Regions from separate parts of the Amedibacterium intestinale genome, predicted to be linked through region 2. Evidence: a T-box and tRNA genes for the amino acid it is inferred to sense, from the RefSeq annotation. Region 2 holds a T-box; the other holds one or more tRNA genes.
What was found. A T-box is a leader RNA that pairs with one kind of tRNA and senses whether it is charged. The one in region 2 lies ahead of serS (serine--tRNA ligase), so its partner is inferred to be a tRNA-Ser.
Positions count from the first base shown of each region.

Region 1: it has a tRNA-Ser gene. The T-box ahead of serS (serine--tRNA ligase) is inferred to sense a tRNA for this amino acid. The anticodon was not compared.

Region 1 is NZ_AP019711.1:327,327-337,660, forward strand. It holds gene A9CBEGH2_RS01605 (RluA family pseudouridine synthase) at 1-4, shown strand, start outside; tRNA gene A9CBEGH2_RS01610 (tRNA-Arg) at 120-196, shown strand; tRNA gene A9CBEGH2_RS01615 (tRNA-Pro) at 208-284, shown strand; tRNA gene A9CBEGH2_RS01620 (tRNA-Met) at 293-369, shown strand; tRNA gene A9CBEGH2_RS01625 (tRNA-Ile) at 381-457, shown strand; tRNA gene A9CBEGH2_RS01630 (tRNA-Ser) at 473-563, shown strand; tRNA gene A9CBEGH2_RS01635 (tRNA-Met) at 577-653, shown strand; tRNA gene A9CBEGH2_RS01640 (tRNA-Phe) at 657-732, shown strand; gene A9CBEGH2_RS01645 (hypothetical protein) at 979-1,137, opposite strand; gene A9CBEGH2_RS01650 (ISL3 family transposase) at 1,127-2,527, opposite strand; gene A9CBEGH2_RS12655 (DUF6431 domain-containing protein) at 2,646-3,125, opposite strand; tRNA gene A9CBEGH2_RS01655 (tRNA-Arg) at 3,788-3,864, shown strand; tRNA gene A9CBEGH2_RS01660 (tRNA-Pro) at 3,876-3,952, shown strand; tRNA gene A9CBEGH2_RS01665 (tRNA-Met) at 3,961-4,037, shown strand; tRNA gene A9CBEGH2_RS01670 (tRNA-Ile) at 4,049-4,125, shown strand; tRNA gene A9CBEGH2_RS01675 (tRNA-Ser) at 4,141-4,231, shown strand; tRNA gene A9CBEGH2_RS01680 (tRNA-Met) at 4,245-4,321, shown strand; tRNA gene A9CBEGH2_RS01685 (tRNA-Phe) at 4,325-4,400, shown strand; partial or broken gene A9CBEGH2_RS01690 (IS3 family transposase) at 4,605-5,555, opposite strand; gene A9CBEGH2_RS01695 (helix-turn-helix domain-containing protein) at 5,549-6,265, opposite strand; gene A9CBEGH2_RS01700 (FHA domain-containing protein) at 7,080-8,105, shown strand; gene A9CBEGH2_RS01705 (protein kinase domain-containing protein) at 8,109-8,615, shown strand; gene A9CBEGH2_RS01710 (hypothetical protein) at 8,623-9,786, shown strand; gene A9CBEGH2_RS01715 (Ig-like domain repeat protein) at 9,919-10,334, shown strand, end outside.
Region 2 is NZ_AP019711.1:1,979,063-1,989,396, forward strand. It holds gene dnaX (DNA polymerase III subunit gamma/tau) at 1-137, opposite strand, end outside; gene tadA (tRNA adenosine(34) deaminase TadA) at 203-679, opposite strand; RNA gene ffs (signal recognition particle sRNA small type) at 704-799, opposite strand; gene serS (serine--tRNA ligase) at 1,118-2,407, opposite strand; T-box leader at 2,447-2,661, opposite strand; gene gyrA (DNA gyrase subunit A) at 2,670-5,135, opposite strand; gene gyrB (DNA topoisomerase (ATP-hydrolyzing) subunit B) at 5,154-7,100, opposite strand; gene recF (DNA replication/repair protein RecF) at 7,103-8,209, opposite strand; gene yaaA (S4 domain-containing protein YaaA) at 8,206-8,409, opposite strand; gene dnaN (DNA polymerase III subunit beta) at 8,572-9,690, opposite strand; gene dnaA (chromosomal replication initiator protein DnaA) at 9,839-10,334, opposite strand, start outside.

The DNA.
Region 1 (10,334 bases), 840 kb from region 2:
ATAAGTGTATTTAAAAGCTGGCAATGTCTCGTTTTTAACAAAAAAAGTAAAATAAGGGTTGCATAAAGTGAAGGAATCTGATATTATATTAGGGCACTGATGAAAAGAGTGTTAGATGTGCGCCCATAGCTCAACTGGATAGAGCGTTTGACTACGGATCAAAAGGTTGTGGGTTCGATTCCTGCTGGGCGCGCCATTTATTTTAAACGGGACGTAGCACAGCTTGGTAGTGCACTTGATTTGGGATCAAGGGGTCGCAGGTTCAAATCCTGTCGTCCCGACCATTAAAATTGGCTGGGTAGCTTAGTTGGCTAGAGCATCCGGTTCATACCCGGAAGGTCGCGAGTTCGAGTCTCGCCCCCGCCACCAATTAGCTAAAAGGACCCTTAGCTCAGTTGGTCAGAGCATCCGGCTCATAACCGGTGGGTCGTAGGTTCGAGTCCTACAGGGTCCACCAAAAAAGTAAAAAGATGGAGGAATACCCAAGTGGTTGAAGGGTCCGGTCTTGAAAACCGGTAGGTCGGGAAACTGGCGCCTGGGTTCGAATCCCAGTTCCTCCGCCATCGAATTAAATATCGCGGGGTAGAGCAGCCTGGTAGCTCGTCGGGCTCATAACCCGGAGGTCGTTGGTTCAAATCCTTCCCCCGCAACCAAATGGTCCCGTAGCTCAGTCGGTAGAGCAAAGGACTGAAAATCCTTGTGTCGTTGGTTCGATTCCGACCGGGACCACCATTTGGAAAATAGCGTTTCAGCTGATGAATAAAGGCTGAAACGTTTTTTTTGTATATGATGTATCTTGTGTAAATTTTACGTATTGTTGTTTCTTCGTTTCTATTGAAATAGTGGCTTTGTAAAATTACGTGTGGTAAAACTAACAAAGGACAATAAAATAACTTGTGGGCATCAGTACCCCAAAGATGTTTATTGAAAACAAGATGTAAAGGATGAGAGAGCTGATCAGCTCTCTCGTTTTTAATATCAGAATGGAAGAATATTTTTGTTTTTTTCTTTTTCCAAAAGAAGTTTCAATCGTAGATTTTCTACTTCCAGCTCCAGCATCATAAGGCGCTGCTTTTTAATGTAAAGTTCTCTTTTGAGCCATCTTTCTTTACGTTGGTAATAAATTTTATTGTTCATTTTCATTTTCTCCTTCCTTAGGGTATAAGTGATAAGTGGTATCTTTATTCAGTACATAAAGCACTCTGTTTCGGAATCGTTTCCAATTGGTATATCCATTGGAATTGTGCTTGATACATTTGATCGTCCTGTTTCTGTTTTCTATGATCCCGCTGTTTATCTTTCTTCCATGTTCATTCGTGACGATAAAAGAATTTATTATTTCAGTCTTCCATCTGGTCATCGTATTCGCAAAGGATGATATTTCAGGTACTTTACAATCCCTGAAAGCACTGATCAGTTCATTGATATCTTTTCTTGCATTATCAAGATCACTGTTCTTATAGAAATATATCATCCTGTCTTTCAGATTCATGGCTTCTTCAAGTTCAGGGTTATACAAACACATATAATGCAGGATATCGTTATAGTTATAGTATCCCTGAAGTACTTTATTATATTTCTTTTCTCTATTTGGATCTGTATATGCAGGATCGTTTGTGAAGAGAAGCCAGTTGAATTTTTTATAAAGGTAATACTGTTTACGCATTCTTTCAGCTTTTTCTATCGAAGCTGCATCTGCATTTTTCAGATCCATGAGCTTATAGTTCTTTAACTGATTCATCGTACGCAGACGCACCTTGTCTACTCTTCTGTTCAGTTCCTGGATGAGATGGAATTTATCCGCAGCTATGGCGGCATTGGGGAACATCATCTTTGCGACGATCCTGTAGGTTTCCCATAAATCAATAGATACGGCCTTTACAGCACATCTTTCTTCTCGGGGAATGAAAGAAAAGTAATTGATGAGTTCGGACTTTTTCCTGCCTGGAAGAAGATCGATGACATTTTGGGAGTTGAAATCCAGAAGGACACATACATAGGAACTGTTTTCAGATTTGAAACTGTAGACTTCGTCGATATTCAGATATTCAGGAAGTTTTCTTCTGGATATCTGGACATGCCTGTCAAAGATGGACATGGCAGAAGTAGAGGATATATGATTTCTCTGTGCAACGCTTTTAAATGTATCGGCAGGGTTTTTCAGATCTCGAAGGACATTATATACGGTCAATAAAGAGATCTTCATTCCCTTGAAAGTAAAAGGATTGTCCTCATAGAAAGTCTTATTACATGCAGGGCAGATATAGCGTCTGGCCTGGTAATCGATATAGCAGGCTTCCGTATTCAGCATGGAATGTGTTATGCGTTTATGTACATAGCTTTTTACCTTGGAAGTGGGAAAGCCGCAGACAGGACATGAAGTAGTCTTTGGGGTAAGCTTGATCCTTACATGAACACCATCATCCTGATGATTTACCTGGAAAGAATCTATCTGTTCTTTCTGGAGATGAAAGAGATGAAGGATATAGTCGTCACTGATGGACGCAGAAGTAGTATCGTTTTTCATAAAAATCAAAAGAAAACATCAAGAACTGAAAATACAATGGATGTTTTCATCAACCTCCAGTCTATAATGATCATTACAGTGTCATTATGAAGGCAAAATGGAAGGCAGGAAAGGAATCCTATGTGGGAATGAAAAGAAAGCCGCGCAACTGAGCAAAATTTCTATGAAATCTATGAATATGAAAGACGAAAAAATCAGTAATTGAAGGGAAATAGGAAATATTCAGTAAAAAGGAATGATATCGATGAAAGATGGAGTAAAAGTAAACTGGATCAAGAAAAAGGTTAGAATGATCTTTATCAGTATCGTGATCGAGAATGATTTCTATTACATCAGAAGCCAGGAGTCTGGTGTAAGGAATTAAAGAAACAGGAAGGATGGCGTGAGTCTTGTGACAGTGAGGACAAATAATCCTGCATATCTTTAAGGTAATAATACCATTATGTGTAAGTAAAGATCTTTTATAATAAGCATGAAAATGAAATCCAAGATGAGAACAGCATGGACATGTGATGGAAGAAAGTTCGATCTTAGAAATATAGTCGTCATAAGATTTTTGAGATATGTACTTGAGAGAAAAGTTATTAAATGTTATCATAAAGATGCCTACTTTGGGTAAGTAAGAACCTAGGTCGCTAAACTTTGTGGTTCTTACTTTTTTTATATATTGATTTAAAGATATGATAACATAAATGATGATCGAAATAATGAGGAAATATCAGAAAAGGTACCCCAAAGATGATGAGAGCATGAAAAAAGCTGCAGTCACTAAGACCACAGCATAAAGTGTTGTCCTTTCAAACACCACGTAATTTTAGATTACCGAAATAGTTTTATGAATTTACCTATATATCTATTCTATATGAAATATAAGAGGATATAGATTAAGAGGTTGTATACTTTAATAAAATAATCTTGAAATAGACGTTTAGATAAGTCTGGATGATGTTTTGTTAAAGGTTTTTATTGAAAACGTACAAAAAACATTTTAATTGTTATGATAGAAATTGATATGATATAGCTAGTGTTTTATGTGGTTCTAATCATTATATACTTATTCTTAAGTACATACTAAATAAAAATGTTTATATTGTATTTTTAGATAAATTATATCTTAATTATGATATATATAAATATCATAAAAAATTAAACGATTTGTAGAAGAAATGATATTTTTAACAAAAAAAGTAAAATAAGGGTTGCATAAAGTGAAGGAATCTGATATTATATTAGGGCACTGATGAAAAGAGTGTTAGATGTGCGCCCATAGCTCAACTGGATAGAGCGTTTGACTACGGATCAAAAGGTTGTGGGTTCGATTCCTGCTGGGCGCGCCATTTATTTTAAACGGGACGTAGCACAGCTTGGTAGTGCACTTGATTTGGGATCAAGGGGTCGCAGGTTCAAATCCTGTCGTCCCGACCATTAAAATTGGCTGGGTAGCTTAGTTGGCTAGAGCATCCGGTTCATACCCGGAAGGTCGCGAGTTCGAGTCTCGCCCCCGCCACCAATTAGCTAAAAGGACCCTTAGCTCAGTTGGTCAGAGCATCCGGCTCATAACCGGTGGGTCGTAGGTTCGAGTCCTACAGGGTCCACCAAAAAAGTAAAAAGATGGAGGAATACCCAAGTGGTTGAAGGGTCCGGTCTTGAAAACCGGTAGGTCGGGAAACTGGCGCCTGGGTTCGAATCCCAGTTCCTCCGCCATCGAATTAAATATCGCGGGGTAGAGCAGCCTGGTAGCTCGTCGGGCTCATAACCCGGAGGTCGTTGGTTCAAATCCTTCCCCCGCAACCAAATGGTCCCGTAGCTCAGTCGGTAGAGCAAAGGACTGAAAATCCTTGTGTCGTTGGTTCGATTCCGACCGGGACCACCATTTGGAAAATAGCGTTTCAGCTGATGAATAAAGGCTGAAACGTTTTTTTTGTATATATGATTTCATTTGTAAAATTGGTGTGAACAAGTGTGAATAAGTGCAAATAGAAGTAGTCAAATCGTAGTCAAAAAAAAACACCTTAATCTGATCTGGTCCCTGTCAAGTGGACACACTAAATAAGTAAAATTTATTACCCAATTGGCATCATGCTGATTGGGTTTTGTTTTTGAGTGACTCCTTATATTTTGCGATTCTTGGATTAAATGCGATTGGATAATGTTTTGGTTTTTCATTATTGATAGCTTCTATTCTTACTTCCATTGGTGCTTTTGAATCAAATCTCGTTTGATAACGTTGATGATTATAGAAATCGATGTATTTGCTAATTGCTTCCACCAAGCTCTCTTTATTATGGATATCATATATCTTATACATTTCTGTTTTAATGATTCCCCATAGACCTTCTGTTGGACCATTATCCAGACAACACGCTACTCTTGACATGGACTGCGTCATTCCTTGTTCCTTCAGCTTGTGCTGGAATACCGGGCTTGTATATTGAAAACCCCGATCTGAATGAAATAGCGGGTGAGCATCTGGATTTAGCTTGATTGCTTGATTGAAGGTGTCTAACACAAGTGCATTATCATTTCGATTACTAATAGACCATGCGATAATAGAACGATCATACAGATCGAAAAATGCACTAAGATATAGTTTTTCTTGCGAATGTGGGACTTTGAACTCCGTTACATCGGTTGTCCATTTTTCATTTGGTCCAGATGCTTCAAATTCTCGGTGGAGTATATTCTCAGCTTTTTGATTCAGCTTGTTTGAAACCGTACAACAGGTTCTTTTTCCTCTGATTGCAGAATGAATCCCAAGAATCCTCATTATTCTACGAACACGTTTCGTATTATAGTGCTTATTATATTTACGATTGATGAAGATACGCATTCTGCGATAACCTAAAATCCCACCATATTTCTGATGATATTCCATGATGATTTCTGCTAGTTTCATATCTTCCTGTTCATTGGCTGTAATAGAGCGATTCAGCCATTTATAATAGGCTGAACGTTTAACACCTAATCGTTTGCACATCCAGCTGATACTATATTTCTTTGCTTCATGAAGTTCTCTGATAGCTAAGTATTTCGCTTCGTTTTTCGTTTTGGAGAATACCGCCTCCTTTCGATTTCCTGTACTTTTTTTAAGAGCTCATTCTCCATTTCCATTTCCTTAAGCTGATGCTCAAGAAGTTTTACCTTACGTTGCAGTTTCTCTGTTTCGCTTAGCTGTTCTTCAGTCTTGTGCTGTCCGCGACGATCGATAAGACCTTCCTCTCCAGCTGATAGATATTTTCTAACCCATTGATATATCTGCGTGTATGAAATATCAAATAGTTCAGCTGTCTCCTTATAATTCTTGTTGTGTTCCAAACAGTAATTTACGATTTTAATACGTTCTTCTTTTGCTGTTTTTCTGCTGCGATCTTTCATATAAACCTCCGGCTTAGGATCATAATCCTTAAGTTCTTCAAGGTTATTATACTTCTTAATCCAGCTTCTGACAGTACTGTATGAAGGAATTTCATATTTGATGGCAATATCTACGAGAGAACCTTCTCCTGCAAAATATGCTTGAACTACCTGTTGTTTGAACTCTTTAGTATATTTTGCATTATGTGTTTTATGGTTGAAACATCTAGGTCCCAATGACTGATACATCTTTATCCATGTACTTATTGTCTTCTTATCGATATTAAAATCATTGACAAGCTCTCTTACACTTTTCTCTCTGTTTAAATATTGTTCACAAATATATACTTTTTCTTTTGTTGATAACTTTGGCTTTCTTCCCATAGAAAAATCCCACCTCCATAGATACACGTTTGTTTATTTCGTGTGTCTACTTTAGTGGGATCATATCAATACATGATGTTTTTCACTTTGTATTAAGGTGTTTTTAGTTTTTATTCTAATATAGTTAAGCGTTTATTTATGTTGCAAGTATAGAAGAAATAAACTCATAATCAATGCAAAAGATGTTTCTAATAACGTGGAAACACCTCCATTTAAAATATATAAAAGTAATTCTAAAAAAATAAACACAAAATAAAATTTTAGATAACTTATGTTTATGTTAAAGGTATGTAACGTTTGATAACATAAAAAATGCAAGAATACTAGTATGTATATAACAGTAGCAAACATTGCAAGTCTTACATGCCATTTTGACAATAAAGGGAATTGAAAAGGTTTGTATGGGAGTAAAATACATACCACCATCAATATAGTACTAATATATAAGAATATTTTCCCCCATTTATTTGGATAATTATATGACTGCATTAGTTCTTTTGTATGAATTAAAAAGAATGTTGCTATGGATAATGACCATATAAATAAGTATAGCGGATGTTGAAATTTATTTCCTAAGCCAGACATATTTTCTGACAATGGCGGTATTAAAGTATAAACATATAGATTTAAGAAAATTATAGCACCTATATGTAACATTTCCAGAAGTGAAAGCTTTGAATAACGCATGATATCTCCTTTCGTAACGTGAATGATTATAGCATGAAAATTATGTGTAATTATGTGAAAATAATTTTTTTTTGTATTTTCTATTTTCCTGTACGTATAAAGTTATGTAGAAAGTTGAGGAGACATTATGATTGATAAGATAAAGAAAATAGAATTTAGAGAAGATGGATTTATAGAGGTTCATTTAAAGCGAATAAAAGATTTTGATGATTACCTTTATCAGCAAATTTTAAATGACGTCAACTGTCTACCTTGTATTCGTGATCCAAAGTATCGCTCTCGGTTATATTTTGATTCAAAAGGTTATGTTTCTTTAAAATCTTATTTAGGGGAACATGAGTTCACGCAGGAAGAGTTGCTTGATTTTCTCATTATTCTATTTGAACGATTTGTTAAAAACCGAATTACAAAACCAGCTATTACTTCTTTAGAATATGTTTATCTTTCTTCTGATACAAATGATTTCTGTTTTCTTGTTTTTCCTGTTGCTCATGAATATTGGAATCAAGAAAAAGAAATATATACATTATTTCTGCAAGAGTTGCTGAAAGAATTGCACGCAAAAGATTCTTATGAAGTATTTGGTTGTTTATTATGCTTTATGAAAGAAAAAGAAAGTTCTTTTCCAGTTTTAATATCTCGTTTACAGCAGATTAAAAACAAGCATAAGAAAAAAATAAAGTGGTATCAGAAATTTAAACATAGAGAAGAAACAAAGTTTCAAATTCGAGATATACCAAGAGCGCTTAGGTATCCAACGAATTTACAAGAAAGTCTTGTAGCAGAAAAAGAACAAACTTATATTGCATCATCTAACAGAAAGGAAAAAAACAATGAAACGATTGTCTTATTTCAGCCTCTTGATACAGAGGAATGTTATTTTGAAGATCAAGATAGTGGTGAAAAATATATTATTAAAGGTACAAATCTATCAATAGGCAGAAATCCAGATAATGAGATGTCGATAGATGATAAAAGTGTTTCTTCTTATCATGCGGTATACGATTCTAAAAAGAAAAGCATAAAAGATCTTCATTCTTTAAATGGAACTTACTGTAATGGAGAAAGAATTATTGAAAAGCAACTACAGGATAATGATGTTTTAACATTTGGAAACAGCACTTATGTTTTTCATGATAAGAGAAAGGGGTAGGTTATGAAAGAAATGCTTCTACATGGTCGTTATGAACAAAGAGAAGTAATAGGTAGAGGAGGGAGTTCAAGTGTTTATCGTGTTTGGGATCATTTATTAAATAAAGAGTGGGCAATGAAGGTTGTGGAAAAGAATGCACATCAGGTAATAAGAAATGCATTTAAAAAAGAGATATATGTATTAACAAAGCTTGCGTATAAAGGCATTCCATCGATTATAGATACATTTGAGGATGATACCAAGATGTATGCGGTTATGGAAATTGTTAAAGGGCAGTCAATGGATATCTATGTTAAAGAAAAAAAGATAGTACACATTCATCGATGTATGCATAACGTATTAGAAATCTTACAATATTTACATAAGCAATCAATTTTATATCTAGATTTAAAGCCACAGAATCTTATGGTTGATGAGCAAGGTAACGTTTGGCTGATTGATTTTGGAAGCTGCTGTTTCTATTTTGAACGACAAAATGTAATGACAGGAACTCCCAGGATTTGCTCCTAAAGAAATTATGGAGGAAGGTATTGCAGATTATACTAGTGATATTTATAGTTTTGGAAAAACATTTCAAACGCTTTTATCTTATACATCTGCTGAATCAAAAGAATATTCCATCTTTTTAAAAGTTTTAAACAAATGCTGTGCCGAAAAAAAAGAAGCAAGATATAAAAGTATCGAAGAAGTAAGTGAAGCATTAGACTTAAAAAAAAGCAATAGAAAAAAAAGAATACTCTATATCCTTGTTATTTTCAGTATCTGTATTTTTCTATCTTTTGCATTATTTAAGCATATAAAGAAAAAGAACGAAGCCAATTATATGAAATTTATGCAAAATACAAACTATCAGGAAGCTGTAAAAATATTTCCTGATAGAGAAGTAACGTATATAGAGGCATTTGATTTTTTTAGTAATAGTCAAAAAGATGCACTAAGTGAATTGGAACATTTAATTCAAATAAGTGATACAAAAAATATAGAAATCTATAAATTTCTCTTTTACAAATATTTAGAAAAGGATGAGATGCACTATTATCGAAAGGCGAAGCAGATTTTAATTAATCAATTAAAAGAGTGTAAAGAATATGTTCATTATGTAAGTGTTGTATCTATGCTTGCTTATCCATATCCACTTACAAAACAGGATACACAGAAAAGCATACAGGATTTAAAACAAATAGAAACAGATATTAATAATTTCGCAGATAAAAGATTACTGCAAGATCAATTATTATGGCTTTATCAAGTATATTACGCAAAAGAGGAAGTATTTCAGGAAGAAGCCTTTATACAGGAATTGCAAATAATTGAAAAGCTTAAAAATACACTATATGATAAAGGTTTAACAAAAACAGATATATTACAAATGAAAGCAGAAAGTCTTTATAGACAAGGACTATATTATCAACGTCAGGAGAATATACAAGATATGAAAAAAGCTTTCTATGAAACGTTAAAGATAGAAGATTCTTTAAGAAATGATGTTATTTTTAGAATAAAAGCTTCTATGTATTACATTTTGACAGGATATGAAAGTGATAAAAGTATTGATTATTTGAAACAATCTATTCGTTACCTAAGGCAAATAAAGCAGCTGACAAGACAAGATGAGATACTGGAAAAAGAAGTAAAAGAAAAGTTAGAGATATGGGGGATAACGTATGTGGGAAATAATTGAGGTTATAAGTTTATCGTGTGGGATGGTTTTAGGGAGTATAGGCATGATCTTCTTATATAAAGAAACAAAATTATATAAGTAATATGAATTTAAAAAACAGAGTCATCATTTTAATAAATAAGGAGGAGTCATATGAGAAAAAAGATATTTTTAATAGGAATAGTAGTTCTTCTATTGCTGAGTAGTTTTTCAACTTATATCTTTGCGGATGATGTAGAAGAAAAAACGATAGAATTTTTGATTAATGAAGAAGAGATTAAAGAAGGATATAACAATTTTGTAGAAATGAACATAGATATTCCAAGTGGTTTATTTGAGAAAGACATTGAACTTTATAAATTACAGAAAAAGCAGAAAAAGAAAGTAGAAACAGAGTGGGAACGGGTTGAAGATACTTATACAGCAACCATTCCATTTTCTGAAGATGGAAGATACAGAGTTGAAGTTGTTTTACCTGGAAAAGAAAAAACTTATTTATCCAGCGAATTTGTAATTGATCAACAAAAACCAACTCTCATCTTTAAGGCAGGTAATAAAGAATTTGAGAG
Region 2 (10,334 bases):
GGTCCACAAAATAAGTATGCATGCGCTATTTTATTTTGTTCAATTGCGTGTTTTAATGTTTGCACGACATGTTGCTGTCCTGCTACTTCTTCAAAGCTTGAAGGCCTGTATGTACGGTAAAGAGCTTTATACGCCATATTTCACCTGCTTTCTAACGAAATAATTATATCATGTTTTTAATGTAAAAAAACAAATAGTTTTGTTAACTACTTGCTTTCTTTTGTTTATTTATAAGTCTTTTCTTTTTAAAAAAAGATGTTAATAATTCTGCGCATTCATCCTCTAAAATACCACTTATTGTTTTAGGATAATGATTAAAACCTGCAACTTCATACATTTTCATACAACTTTCTATACAGCCACCTTTAAAATCTTTAGCGCCATAAATTACATTAGAAATTCTTGATTGAAGAATTGCACCACTGCACATTGGACAAGGTTCTAATGTGACATAAAGATCACAGTTTTCCAATCTCCAGCTACCGATTTTTTTACACGCTTTTTCAATAGCTAAAATTTCTGCATGTGCAATAGATTGCTGTTTTGATTCTCTAAGATTATGTGCTCTAGCAATTATTTTATCATCTTTTACAATCACACAGCCGATTGGAACTTCATCTTTCAATTCTGCTTTCTTAGCTTCTTTGATAGCCTCTTTCATATATTTTTCATAAGACATAAATATGCCTCCATTCACAAAGCGTAAAATAAAAGCTACCACACATGATAGAGCTCCCTTAAGGCTGCTTTGTTCCCAATCTGACCTGATTCAGTAGATACCATTGTAGTAGCTCTTATATTATACTTGATTCAAATATAATATGCAATGATTATTTCAATAATTTTAAAAAAATACTTTTATATGTTTCACGTGAAACATTTTATAAAAAATTCTTAAGCAATAAAATGAATCAAAGTGAATAACTATATTAAAAAAATTATTTCAATGCAAATTATAAAGCAATGATAATATATAAAATAACTAAAAAAGCCTTTATTTATCGTGTTTTTTGATATTTTTAAAGTCAAAAAAATATACAGATAAAAGCAGGAAAACGTAAAAAAAGAAGAGATTTCTATACAGAAAATAGAATTTCTCTTCTAAAATTACATTTTTTTATTTTTTAGGCATCAAGATTTTTGTACCACCCATATATGGCTGTAATGCTTCTGGAATATTAATGCTTCCATCTTCATTTAAGTTATTTTCTAAGAAAGCAATTAACATACGTGGAGGGGCAACAACTGTGTTATTTAATGTATGCGCAAAATATTTATTTCCATCTTTGTCTTTTACACGAATACCTAAACGACGAGCCTGTGCATCAGTTAAGTTAGAACAGCTACCAACTTCGAAGTATTTCTTCTGACGAGGACTCCATGCTTCAACATCAACTGACTTACATTTCAAATCCGCTAAATCACCAGAACAGCATTCCAAAGTTCTTACTGGAATATCTAAGCTTCTAAATAAATCTACAGTGTTTGTATATAGTTTAACAAACCAATCAGCACTTTCTTCAGGTTTGCACACAACAATCATTTCCTGTTTTTCAAACTGGTGAATACGATAAACACCACGTTCTTCAATACCATGAGCACCTTTTTCTTTACGGAAACAAGGAGAATAACTTGTATAAGTGTATGGAAGTTTCTTTTCATCTAAAATTGTATCAATGAACTTACCAATCATTGAATGTTCACTTGTACCAATTAGATATAAGTCTTCTCCTTCAATTTTGTACATCATTCCTTCCATTTCCGCAAAACTCATAACACCTGTAACAACATTACTGCGAATCATAAATGGAGGAATTACATAAGTAAATCCACGATTTATCATAAAGTCTCTTGCATAAGTAATAACTGCAGAATGCAAACGAGCAATATCTCCCATCAAATAATAGAATCCATTACCTGCAACTTTTCTTGCGCTATCTAAATCAATACCATCGAATTTTTCCATGATATCCGTATGATATGGAATATCAAAAGAAGGAACAACTGGTTCACCATATTTCTGCAATTCCACATTTTCTGAGTCATCTTTTCCAATAGGAACACTTGGATCAATGATATTTGGAATCTGCATCATAATATCTTTAATTTCAGCTGCAACAGAAGCCTCTTTTTCTTCTGTCTCTTTCATTTCATCAGCCATTGCCTGTACTTTTGCTTTTGCTTCTTCTGCTTCTTCCTTTTTACCTTCCTTCATTAATCCACCAATTTGTTTACTGATAGAATTACGCTGTGCACGCAAATCATCACCTTTTTGTTTTAATGCACGATTTTCTTTATCAAGTTCAATAACTTTATCTACTAATTCAATTTTGTGATCCTGAAATTTCTTTTTAATATTTTCTTTTACAATTTCAGGATTTTCTCTTAAAAATTTAATATCTAACATGAATATTTCCTCCTAAACATATAAAAAGAGGTATTGTCCGAAAGGGACGATACCTCGTGTTGCCACCCTTTTTAATCAAGAAATAATAAATTTCCAGATTCACTCAAAGCTATAACGTAGCTACCGTAATCAGATACTTTATTTCCCTGATTCACTCCAAGGTTGATTTCACAAACAACTGCTAATAACTTTCACCATACGTTATCTCTCTGTAAACAGTAGATTTTGTTACTTATCCTTATCAACGTTTTCTTAATTTATATCATTCCTGTGTCGTATTGTCAACAGATGATTCTTCGTTTTCTTCACTATGTTCTACAATAGCAACTTTCGCAACTGACTCTTCATCAGAAACATTAATTAATTTAACACCCTGTGTATTACGGCTATAAATACCAATATCTCCTACAGAAATACGAATAATAATACCGCTATTTGTAACGATCATTGCATCCTCATCGCCATTTACAGCACGAACAGATACTAAATCACCGGTTTTTTCTGTAATATTAATCGTTTTAACACCTTTTGCACCACGGGTAGTTAATCTATACTCTTCAATAGGTGTACGTTTACCATATCCATTCTGACTTACCGCAAGCAAGTGTGTACCATCTCTTGAAGTTGCTAAACCTACAACCTCAGAACCATCTACATTAAACCCTTTAACACCACTTGCAGTTCTACCCATAGGACGAATACCATCTTCATGGAATCTTACTGCTTTACCATTAGATCCGGCAATGATAATTTCATCATCCCCTGTTGTTTCCTTAACACCCATAAGTTCATCATCTTCTTTTAAGGTAATCGCAATCTTACCATTTTGACGAATAGAATCAAACTCTGACATTGGTGTACGTTTTACAAGACCATTTTTTGTCACAAACAACAAGTATGCAGACTCACTTTCACGTTTAACCGGTACAAGTGCTTTTACTTTTTCTTCCTTATCAATGTTTAATAAGTTAACAACTGGAAGACCTTTTGAAGTACGGCTTGAACCTGGTACTTTATATCCCTTGATACGATATACTTTACCAAGATTTGTAAACAGCATCAAATAATCATGTGTTGACATCGTCGTTAACATTTCTACGATATCATCTTCATTTACTGCCATTCCTTTCACACCACGTCCACCACGATTTTGTGTACGATAAGTATCAACAGGCAAGCGTTTGATATATCCATTTGTTGTCATCGTAATAACAACGTCTTCTTCAGGAATCAAGTCTTCATCTTCCATTGTAAAATCAGCTTCACTAATTTCCGTACGACGTTCATCACCAAAACGATTTTTTACTTCTGTTAATTCATCTTCAATAATTTTTAAGACACGATCATGATTTGCCAGAATATCTTTTAAATCTGCAATTGTTTTTAACAATTCCTGATATTCGTTTTCAATCTTATCTCTTTCCAAACCTGTCAAACGACGAAGTCTCATTTCCAAAATCGCATTTGCCTGGATTTCAGTTAATTTAAAATTTTCCATCAATCCAGCTCTGGCAATAGCATCCGTTTCACTTGAACGAATCAAATGAATAATTTCATCAATATGATCTAACGCAATACGTAGACCTTCTAAGATATGTGCACGATCTTCTGCTTTTTTCAAATCAAATTTTGTTCTTCTTACAACAACCTCAATCTGATGATCCGCATAGTGCTGCAGCATTTCTTTAATTCCCATCTGTTTAGGAGCACCATTGACAAGAGCCAGCATATTCACACCAAAAGAAGTTTGTAAAGAAGATAATCTAAACAGCTGATTCATAACTACTTCCGGCTGTACATCTTTACGAAGTTCAATAATGATTCTTACACCATCACGATTTGATTCATCGTTTAGATATGTAATTCCATCGATCTGCTTATCACGAACTAACTCTGCAATCTTTGTAATAAGATTTGCTTTATTTACCTGATATGGAATTTCGGTAACAACAATTCTATGCTTTCCATTATCCATATCTTCAATGTGGTAACGACTTCTTGTAATAATTGATCCACGTCCTGTTTCATATGCCTGACGAATTCCAGAACGACCTAAAATAATACCACCAGTTGGAAAATCTGGTCCTTTAATATAATTATCCATCAATTCCATTACTGTAATATCTGGATTTTTCATAACAGCTAATGTGGCATCAATAGCTTCTGTTAAATTATGTGGCGGTATATTGGTAGCCATCCCTACCGCAATACCTACCGAACCATTCACTAAAAGATTTGGAAAACGTGCCGGCATTACCTTTGGCTCTGTTTCTTCCCCATCATAGTTAGGTCCAAAATCAACTGTATTTTTATTTATATCACGAAGCATTTCCATCGCAATTTTACTCATACGAGCTTCGGTATAACGCATAGCCGCAGCGCCGTCACCGTCCATAGAACCAAAGTTTCCATGTCCCTGTACAAGCATATAGCGATAGCTGAAATCCTGTGCCATACGTACCATAGCATCATATACAGCGATATCACCATGAGGATGATACTTACCAATAACTTCCCCTACGATACGCGCAGATTTCTTAAAAGGTTTATTGGCAACGATGCCAAGTTCATTCATCGCATGAAGAATACGACGATGTACTGGTTTTAATCCATCACGAACATCTGGAAGTGCACGATCCACGATAACAGACATAGAATAATCCAAAAAGGATTTTCTCATGACTTCAGAAATATTGACTTCTATTAATCTGTCTTTATTTGTTTCCATGTTATCCTACACCTCCCATTAAATATCTATATCCGCATAAACGGCATTTTCCTGAATAAATTCACGTCTAGGAGCAACTTCTTCTCCCATCAACATTTCAAATACAGAATCCGCAACCATTGCATCATCAATATTTACCTGTTTTAAGGTACGAACATTTGGATCCATTGTAGTTTCCCATAACTGCTCTGGATTCATTTCTCCAAGACCTTTGTATCGCTGAATATTAACATTTTCACCCATTTGTGCCAAGATCTCATCACGACCTGCTTCATCATAAACATACTCTACACGCTGTCCTTTTTGAAGCTTAAACAATGGAGGCATTGCAATATATACATAACCACCTTCAATGATTGGACGAAGATAACGATAGAAGAAAGTTAACATCAACGTACAAATATGTGCACCATCGACATCGGCATCGGTCATGATAATAATTTTATGATAACGAAGTTTAGAAATATCCATTTCTTCACCGATACCACAGCCAAATGCGGTAATCATAGATCGAATTTCATTATTTTCAAATATACGCTGCAATCTAGCTTTTTCTACGTTCAAAATTTTACCACGTAGTGGAAGAATTGCCTGGAATTTAGAATTTCTACCCTGTTTTGCACTACCACCGGCAGAATCCCCTTCGACGATATAAATTTCACATTCACTGGCATCTTTAGAAGAACAATCTGCCAATTTACCAGGTAGAGAGGAGATTTCCAAGGCATTCTTTCTTCTTGTCAACTCCCTGGCTTTTTTCGCAGCCATACGAGCCTTGCTGGCAAGAATTGCCTTATCTACGATAACTTTTGCAGTAGAAGGATTTTCCATGAAGAAACGTTCCAGCTGCTCTCCTAAAATACTAGAAACAATCTTACGTACCTCAGAATTTCCAAGTTTTGTTTTTGTCTGTCCTTCATATTGAGGATCTGGATGCTTGATACTAATAATAGCTGTTAAACCTTCACGAACATCATCCCCAGCAAGCGTTTCATCTTTTTTAATCATACCATTATCTCTGGCATATGCATTAATAATACGAGTCAAAGCCAAACGGAATCCATCTTCATGCGTTCCACCCTCTGCCGTATTGATATTATTACAGAAAGAATAAATATTAGGCATGTATCCATCGTTATACTGCAATGCGATTTCTGCCAAAATACCTTCTTCCACGCCTTCAACATAAACAACTTCTTCATGTAAAACGTTTTTATTTTTATTTAGGTATTCAACGTACTGACGAAGACCTCCATCATATTTATAAACGATTTCTTTTGGTTCTTCTCCTCGCTCGTCTCTTAATACCAGCTTAATTCCTTTATTCAAGAAAGCAAGCTGACGAATACGTGTATTTAAAGTATCAAAATCATATACCTGAGTTTCTTTAAAAATCTCTGCATCCGCCTTAAAACGAACAGTAGAACCATGCTTATCAGTTTCTCCGATAACTTCTAATGGTCCCTGAGGTTTTCCTCCATTTTCAAAACGCATGGCATATATATTTCCATTTTGATAAACGGTTACTTCCAGCCATTCACTCAATGCATTAACAACACTGGCACCAACCCCATGAAGACCACCAGATACCTTATAAGCGCCCCCGCCAAATTTACCACCAGCATGCAAAATCGTAAAAATTGTTTCAACACCAGAAATACCAGATTTTTCAACAATACCAGTAGGCATTCCTCGACCATTATCACTAACACGAATGATATCGCCTTTTTCAATAGAAATTTCAATATCGCTTGCAAAACCTGCCAAAGCTTCATCAATAGAGTTATCTACGATTTCCCAAACGAGATGATGAAGTCCTTTTTCACTTGTTGAACCAATATACATACCAGGTCTTTTACGAACAGCTTCCAGACCTTCCAAAACCTGAATATCATCAGCAGTATAAGAATGATCAACTTTTATATTTTCAAGTTCTTCAATCTCTTTCATCTGTTTTTCATCCATAGTTATCCTCCTACTCTGGCAACTTTGCCACTTTCTACTTTCCATAAAGTAACTTTACGCATTTTATGTATTTCTTTTGCTTCACTTATATCTGTAGTAGATATAAAAATCTGCACTTCACTTGGAAGTGACTCCAGCAGTTTTTTTCTTCTATAAACATCAAGCTCACTAAACACATCATCCAAAAGCAACACAGGATAATCATCAATGAGTTTGTGAATCATGTGTACCATACCAATTTTTAAAGCTAATAAAACACTTCTTTTCTGCCCCTGAGATGCATAGGTATCTACATCTTTTCCATTGATCTGAAAATTAAAATCTTCTTTATGTATTCCAATCGTCGTTTGTTTCAAATACATATCTCTATCCAGCGTTTTCTTGTATTTCTGTTTTAGTTCCTCTTTCAAAACATCTTCATCATCGCAATAAGGAACACAACTTTCATAAACAATATGCAGCTTTGTATGATCAAGAGAAAGCTGTTCATAAAAATCTTTACTTTTCTCTAACAACTCTTCTAAAAAATGATAACGCTGTTTCATAATGATCACTTGAACATCAATCAGCTGAGAAGTTAATACCTCAAGAAAATTCTTATCCACATGTTCCTGCTTTAAATACGCATTTCGCTCTTTTAAAAGCTTTTGAGCCGTATAAAGTGTACTTACATACTTCTTACTCACTTTACCCAGTTCCATGTCTACAAACCTTCTTCTACGCCTTGGAGACGCCTGAAATAGATTCATATCATCCGGACAAAACATAACCGCATTAAGCTCGCCTAAAAAATCGCTAACTTTTTTAACTGGATTTTGATAAATAAAAAGATTTTTCCCTTTTTGATTCAACGCAATACGCAGATCTTCTGTTTTCCTTTTTTTCTCTACTTCTCCACGAATAAAGAAAGCTTCACAGCCTTCCCTTATTAAATCTTCATCCCTGTTTGTACGATGAGACTTTGTCGTAGAAAGATAATAAACAGCTTCTAAAAGATTTGTCTTTCCCTGCGCATTCTTTCCAGAAAAAATATGAATACCATCTTCAAGAAGAATCTGCATGTCCCCATAACTTCTAAAATCATGCAGACGAAGAAATGTCAATTTCATAACAATGTGATGGTTTTTCCTTCAATCACAACAACATCGTTAGGATATAACTTTCTACCGCGTCGATCTTCCTTTTCTCCATTTACAGTAATATCCAATTCTTTTACCGCAAATTTTGCCTCACCGCCACTTTGAATAAAGTCTGCTTTTTTTAATAACTGACCTAACGTAATATACTCATTTATAACCTTGATTTCCATAAAAAACCCTCTTTCACATTCCACTCTATTATACCATAAATACTAGGTTTTTTGTGAATTTAAAGGAATATTTTCATAGATTTTATGGATTTTTTCAGGTAAAAAAACAAGAAAAAAAGAGGTCATTTAAAATACATACAACCTCTTTTATAAGTTTATAAATTACGCATAAGTTCGCACTGGCAAAACAAGCTGCAAGACACTGTCATCATCAATTGCCTGCATGATAAATGGCTTCATTTCTCCGCATAGACTAAATTTAACAAGCCCACCGTTAAGAGCCTTCAATGCATCAAATACATAACGTCCATTACAGCTGATTTCTAAAGAGTTACCAGTAAAGCTGGCACTGTTTAAAACCTCCATAGAAGATCCTACTTCTACAGAACGAGAAGATAATACACATTCCTCCTCACTTAATGAAAACTTAATAACAGAAACTCCATCGCTTTTTATAAAGCTGGCACGATCGATTGCCCCAAGCAAGTCCTGTGCATCAATAGTAAGTTCATAAGAAAACTCTAATGGAATCAAACGATTTGTTTCTGGATATACACCATCAATCAAACGTGTCTGAAGAATCGTGTTTTTCATAATAAACTGTGCTTTTTTATCATTTACCGTAACTTCTACATCAAAGTCATCTTCTAAGGTCTTTACAACCTCCTGTAAAGATTTAGAAGGTATTGTTATATTAAAGTTTAAATCTTCATTAATTTCAACTGTTTTCTTCGCAAGACGATAAGAATCCGTTGCTACACAATGTAATGTTTTATTTTCACAAGAGAAATTAACACCTGTTAAAACAGGTCTTGTTTCTTTATCGCTTGTCGCAAAACTTGTCTGTGTAATTACTTTTTTTAATGTTTCACCTTTGATTACAAAACATTCCTGTGGTTTTGAAAAATCAATTGCAGGATATTCACTAGCTCTCATCCCATTAATTTTAAACTCTGCAGTATTACCAGATATTTTTGTAAGAGTTCCATCAATCATTTCAAATTCAACAACATCAGCATCAATTTTTCTAACAATTTCCAATATATATTTTGCTTCAATAACAATAGATCCCATTTCATTGATCTCTAAAATACATTCTTCATCTTTCTGTAATGTAGTTTGAATAGAAACATCAGAATCACTACCAGTTAATACTAATTCATGTTCCTTCGCTTCAATCTTAATACCAGAAAAAGCAGGTAATGGTGAAAAATTAGAAATAGCTCTAGATGCTACCGATAAAGCGTTATAAAAATCTTTTTTACTTACCTTGAAATACATGGGTAAAAACTCCCTTCTTTAATATATATTTAATAATAAATAACAATAAGTATGTGGAAAATGTGGAAAAGTATAAATTAACCGCATAACTTAGGTATATTTTAACAAATTTTACTGTGGAAGAAAAGGTTGAAAACATATGGAAAACTTAATTTCCAATACCTAGTTTTGTTTCTAACTGGAAAACAGCCTGCTGAAAAGTTTCGTTATCTTTTAACAGTTTTACCATTTTTTCATAACTGGACATAATTGTGGAATGATCTCTATTTCCAAATTCAAATCCAATTTTTACAAATGGCATATGTAGATGTTTACGGCATAAATAAACCGCAATATGTCGTGCATTGGCGATATTTTTTGTTCTTGATTTAGATTCTAATTGTCCAACAGATAAGCCATAATATTCACAAACTACAGATTTGATTCGCTGTGCATTTAGAGTATTTTCTACAACTGCGACAACAGGATTTTCTTTGAATACTTCTTTCGCAAAGTCCAAATCGATAATTTCCGGATTATATAGAACAGCCTTGAAAAATAATTCATTTAAAGATCCTTCCAGCTTTCTGACATCACTGGAAAAACGAGTCGCTAAGAAATCTAAAACTTCATCTTGAATTAAAATTTCGCTTTCTCTTCTTCCC